2 regions of the Gottfriedia sp. NPDC057948 genome follow, and region 1 is predicted to be linked to the other one. Evidence: predicted binding sites of a transcription regulator. Region 1 holds the regulator's gene; the other holds the start of a gene.
The links. The regulator Rex, encoded in region 1, represses fermentation and respiration genes when NADH is low (regulators of the CRP and FNR family bind a similar motif). The targets are predictions, from matches to a motif close to TTGTGAAATATTTCACAA.

Region 1 (3,218 bases):
TAATTCGATCTCTTTTGCGATTGTAACACCATCATTTGTAATTAATGGAGAACCGAATTTTTTCTCAAGAACTACGTTACGTCCTTTTGGTCCTAAAGTTACTTTTACAGCATCAGCTAAAGCGTCTACACCACGTAACATTGCACGACGTGCTTCTTCACCAAATCTAATGTCCTTTGCCATGAAAATGACCTCCTTATAATATAAAAAATTTATTTTTTAATTTAAGTATTTTTATTTTATTAACCTATGATTGCAAGTATATCGTTTTCGCGAAGTACTAAGTATTCAGTGCCACCGTACTTAACTTCTGTTCCTGAATATTTAGAGAAGATAATGCGGTCACCTACAGATACTTCTAAAGCTACGCGCTCACCATTTTCAAGTACTCGGCCAGTACCTACTGCAACAACTTTGCCTTCTTGTGGCTTTTCTTGTGCACTACCTGGTAACACGATACCACTAGCAGTTTTTTCTTCAGACTCAACAAGCTCAATTACAACACGATCACCTAATGGCTTTAACATGTGTAATACCTCCTCAATAATCAAATCATTATTTTTTAGCACTCATGTATATTGAGTGCTAACACAATTATTAGTTTAAATAATATCAAAAAATTTTGCAAGCCCGAAGCAGGCACTTTTCTTGTCGAAATTTAATAAGTTTTTTTCTTTACAATCAAAAGTAAAATAAAAAGTGAAAATTTCTTTTAAGAAACAAAAGAAACGAGTAAAATAATGTACGTGTTGTTATAAACCTTTGGGTTCTGAAAAATATCAACACAAAGGAGCTATCGTATTGAAAACTAGAGATTTATGGATTTTATTAACGTATGTCGTTCTTCAATATTCAGCGGTATTTGGGGTGCCCTATTTATTAAATAGTAACTTATACGTTGGAGTGGATCAGAAAACAGCTTCTCTTGAAGCGGTGGCATTATGGGGTTGTATTAGTTTCATAAGTGGATTAATTATCATACTTATCTTATTACATAAGCCAATTTATGAAGGAATTAAAAACCTAAAAACTAATTATCGTACAATAATAAATTGGGTTATTTTAGGTTACTTCATAACAATGCTAACTCAAATTGTCTGTAATTTAATTTTAATTTATGTACTTGATTTACATAAAGGCTCAGAAAATACTCAAAATATCATAAACATCGCTAAGCTTAACCCGGCTTTTATTATCATCCCAAGTTTAGTTGCACCCATTTTAGAAGAGATTATTTTTCGTCGTATTATTTTTAAAAGGCTATATAATCGTTTACCATTTATTATTTCTGCTGGAATTAGTTCAGCGATCTTTTCGCTTATGCACGGTGACTTGCCCTTCTTTTTATCATACTTTTTAATCGGTTTTGTATTTTGTTATCTGTATAAACGAACAAACTCAATTATGGTACCAATCTTAACACATATGTTAATGAACTCTTTTGTTGTTTTTCAGCAGATCAATTTACATTAAAACCAAAACCCCCAAATTCTTTGGGGGTTTTTATTTTGATATGAATTTATTGTTGTAAAAAATATGCCAATGTTTGCAGTTCAACTGCTAAGTCTATATGATGAATGCGAATTTGTTCTGGTACACTAATTCGTGCAGGTGTGAAATTTAAGATTCCTCTAATATTTTTTCCATTTAATCGATCAGCTATTGATTGTGCTACAGGTGCAGGAACAGTTAAAATAACGATTTGAATATCTTCATTCATAACTTCCTCTAGATTATCTAGATTATAAACGGGTACTCCACCTATTTCAGTACCGATTTTATTTGGATCAATATCAAATGCCATCTCAATTTTTGTATTATTATTTTTTATAAAATTATAATGTAAGAATGCAGTTCCTAAATTACCAACACCAATTAATGCAACTTTCATAACTTCATGCTGGTTAAGCGCTTTCGAGAAAAAAGTTAATAAATAGTTTACGTTATAGCCATAACCTTTTTTACCAAGTGCTCCAAAATATGAAAAATCTCTTCTGATTGTAGCGGAATCTACCTTTACTGCTTCACTTAACTCTGCTGAAGAAACTCTTTGTTTACCTGATAAAGACAAATTCTTTATAAAACGGTAATATAAAGGTAGACGTTTAGCAGTAGCTTGTGGAATTTTAATTTGTTCCGAATCCATTTTTTAATCCCCCACTTACTGTAATTCTTTTTACTATGGTGTGTATTTTGACTTTATTTTAGTAATAAAGTACTTGTTCTAATGTAAAATATACACTATATTTAAGAATTTTGACAGTCTACAGTTACATACATAAAAAATTTTGCAATGAGGTGTTATCCATGATTCTTTTACAAGTAAATAATGTCTCAAAGTATTTTGGTAGTGACATTATACTTTCAAATATAAAATTAGAAGTTCAAACGAGTGATCGAGTTGCCATTGTTGGGCGTAATGGTGCGGGAAAATCTACATTATTGAAAATCATAGCAGGCGAAATATCCTATGATGGCCGTGAAATAAATAAACCTAAAGACGTTACTGTAGGCTACCTAGCCCAAAACTCTGGTTTACAAAGCGATAAAACGATTTGGGAAGAATATTATTCTGTATTTAATCATTTAGTAGAGATGCAGGACAATATGAGAAAATTAGAAGTTAAAATGACTAGGGAGGAGGTCTACTCTAATCAAGCCGTTTATGACAAGGTTATGAATGAATATGATCATCTTCAATATACTTTCAAAGAAAACGGTGGTTACCAGTTTGAAGCAGATATTCGTTCAATAATTAGTGGTTTAGGTTTTAGTAATGAAGATTACGAAAAAAAAATTTCTTCGTTAAGCGGTGGACAAAAGACGAGACTGGCATTAGGTAAGCTATTATTGACAAAGCCTGATTTGTTAATCCTGGATGAGCCTACGAACCATTTAGATATTGACACTCTAAGTTGGTTAGAGCGCTACTTACAGTCATACCCTGGTGCTGTATTAATCGTTTCCCACGATCGATATTTCCTTGATCAAGTTGTTAATATTGTTTATGAAATATCTAATCATAAGCATCAACGATTTGTTGGTAATTATAGTAAGTACCTTGATCTAAAAGCAGCTCAATATGAACAAGAGTTAAAACAGTTCGAAAAGCAACAAGATGAAATCTCTAAACTTGAAGATTTTGTGCAACGTAATATTGCGCGTGCTTCAACTACCAAAAGAGCTCAAAGTCGTAGGAAACAATTAGATCGTATGGT
Region 2 (3,218 bases), on a different contig from region 1:
GTCCATTTAGAGTTTTCAACTTTGCCTCTAAATTCAAAAGCAACACCACGTCCGATTAATGCTATTAATACAAATACAAACGGAATATAGTATCCACTAAACATCGTTGCATACCAATTCGGGAATGCTGCAAAAATTGCTCCACCTGCCGTTAATAACCACACTTCATTTGCATCCCAAAACGGTCCAATTGTGTTTATTAAGATTCTTCTTTCAGTATTATTTTTGGCTAGTAGCTTTGTAGATATACCTACCCCAAAATCGAAGCCTTCTAAGAAGAAGAATCCTATAAATAATACTGCTACGAGTAAAAACCATAATTCATTTAACGCAATCATACAATTGTCGCCTCCCTTTCAAACGGATCGACCGTAGGAACTTTTTCAGTTTCAACATGATGTGTTCCTTTTTTAATTTCTTTTACAAACAAGTAAACTAAAACAGCTGCTAAAATTGCATACATTGTTGTAAATGTTGTGATTGAAAAAATCAGTGATCCTTTTGAAACATTTGGTGATACAGATGCAGCAGTAGTCATTAAACCGAATACTGTCCATGGTTGGCGACCTATTTCTGTCATAACCCATCCAGCTGTATTTGCAATAAATGGTAAAGAAATTAGTAAAATTGATGCCTTTAAGAATAGATTTTTTGATTCTAATTTTTTACGATAACTAAAATATAAACCTAGCATCGACATTAAAATCATGACCATTCCTGCTCCTGCCATAATTCTAAAGCTCCAAAAAGTCGTATTAACTGGTGGAATATAATTTCCAGGACCATATATTTTCTCATATTGTTTTTGTAAAGTATTCATACCAGGTACTTTACCTTCAAATTTCTCATAAGCTAGATAACTTAATAAATATGGTACTTCTACCTCGTATTTATTTTCTTTCTTTTTCGAATCAATCAGACCAAAGACCATCCAGCTTGCAGGGTCACCGCTGTCTTTCCATAAACCTTCACTTGCAGCCATTTTCATCGGCTGAGTTTTCATTAAATGCTTCGCTTGAGAATGTCCGCTAAATGCAACACCAATTCCTGCAATTAGCGCGAACACCATTGCAAGATTAAATGCTTTTTTAAATAATTCTGTTTCCTGTTTTTTTAAGATTTTATACGCACTTACACCCGCAACAAATAACGCTCCAGTTGCTAATGCTCCAGCAATTGTGTGAGGAAACTCAACTTTAAGTTGTGGATTTGTAATGATTGCTAAGAAGTCGGTCATTTCTGCACGACCATTTTTAATCGCAAAGCCTACTGGCTCCTGCATGAAAGAATTGGCTGCTAAAATCCAAAACGCAGACATTAACGTTCCGAAAGCAACTAACCAAATACACATTAAATGAATTTTTTTATTAAGTTTTTCCCAACCAAATATCCAAATCCCTAAAAATGTAGACTCCATAAAAAATGCTAAAAGTGCCTCAATTGCCAGTGGTGCTCCAAAAACATCCCCAACAAAACGGGAATATTCAGACCAGTTCATACCGAATTGAAACTCTTGAATAATACCTGTCACAACACCAACTGCGAAATTAATTAAAAATAAGTGCCCAAAAAATTTTGTTAACTTTTTATATTCTTCTTTATTTCGAAAAACATACAATGTTTCCATGATTGCTACCATAAATACTAAACCTATTGAAAGTGGTACAAATAAAAAATGGAAAATTGTAGTGGAACCAAATTGTATTCTTGCAAGCTCTAACACACTCACAGTACATCCCCCTTAGGATAAAAATCATTTCAAAAAAATTTTCAATAAACCTGAGCATACTTTGAACATTTTTTCACAAATAATTCATTAAGTAATTTTTAGAGAACCACTTAATGGTACTCATGTTACTTATAGTTTACTTTTCTAAAGGGGTTTTGACTTAATCTTATTTGTCTAAATCGTGTCTATAAATTGTCTATTTTGTGACACAATTCACATTCTAAGTTAAAATTACTTTTTTATGATAAAATAATTACTCCTTTTTTCTTATTGGAGACTTAAATTTAAAATCAGGTGATGAAATTAAGATTGTATATTGGAACAGATGCTACTTGTGATATAGGCGATCCCACTATTAGAGTATCCTCAGATAAAATAACTCCTTCTACAGTTAATAAATTCTCAGCAGGGTTAACTACTATTGGTGGAACAATACCGCAAGGAGCAACAAAAGTTAGAATTTACTTTAGAACAAACTGTAGTCAAGTACTGAATCGCGGTGCAATTGCAAAGTAAATCAAACATTTTCTGCATATATTCTTTTTTAAAGTAAGCTCTTGCTAATTGTATATTAGAACCCGTTTATTTCATTTTAGAAACTCCTACTACCAAAAATGTATAGTACATTTTACTTAAGATTTAATTTAGGAGTGAATTAAAATAATTACTATATATGATGATCAAACTTATGTTATCTATTTGCTTATATTAATTGGTATTTCTTATATAGCCTTACTAATATTTTTATTCCGAAAATATGATTATCTACTATTAAGTAAGCAATTGTTATTAATAATTTTTGTAATTTACTTTTTAATGTCCATTTATATGATAAAGCAAGGTTATTATAAGATATCTTATTCTATTTCAAGAAGTTATCAATTAAAAATCCCAAGTTTTATTATATTTTGTTACTCAATAGTATTTACTTTCTTAGCAGTTATTTTAAGAGAAAAGAAAAAATTTCTATAGTATGTATTAAAGACTAAATTCACCAATTCACACGAAAAAGAGCCGTTCTTTCACTAAATCGGAAAGAACGGCTCTTTTTTGTATTTGATCAGAATAATAATATGTTTTGAAAAGTTAGTAAAAACAATTACCAAACTCCGTCGTTTTATTTAAGAAATTACTCAATTCAATAATGAAACGATTCTTTGTATAGATATTTGTTAGACTTAAATTGTTCTTCTCAGTAGGAACACAACACAATAATTTTAATTGGAGGATTTTCAAATGAAAAAAACAATTACATTGACTGTTTTAATTGGATCTCTAATTTTTAATACACATACACATGCTGATACAAAACTATCTATTCAACACAATCATTTATTTAATAATACTTTATACCAATATTTTATCTTACCTAAATTATCAATAGAGAATACATTTTCTAATAAATTACCTTCAGATAGTTCCATACAACTTAGTGAATTGTTTAAATCTAATATAGTAAGCAATCTTGGCCAAACTATTAAAAGTTTTA

Region 2: the regulator Rex is predicted to act here: its motif matches at 1,931-1,948, upstream of ACFVRR_RS06180 (cytochrome ubiquinol oxidase subunit I).

The regions. Positions count from the first base shown of each region.
Region 1 is NZ_JBHVPN010000031.1:4,334-7,551, reverse strand. It holds gene groL (chaperonin GroEL) at 1-183, opposite strand, end outside; gene groES (co-chaperone GroES) at 243-527, opposite strand; gene ACFVRR_RS23665 (CPBP family intramembrane glutamic endopeptidase) at 802-1,473, shown strand; gene ACFVRR_RS23660 (redox-sensing transcriptional repressor Rex) at 1,520-2,146, opposite strand; gene ACFVRR_RS23655 (ABC-F family ATP-binding cassette domain-containing protein) at 2,308-3,218, shown strand, end outside.
Region 2 is NZ_JBHVPN010000002.1:479,752-482,969, reverse strand. It holds gene cydB (cytochrome d ubiquinol oxidase subunit II) at 1-338, opposite strand, end outside; gene ACFVRR_RS06180 (cytochrome ubiquinol oxidase subunit I) at 335-1,729, opposite strand; gene ACFVRR_RS06175 (hypothetical protein) at 2,027-2,245, shown strand; gene ACFVRR_RS06170 (CAP domain-containing protein) at 2,966-3,218, shown strand, end outside.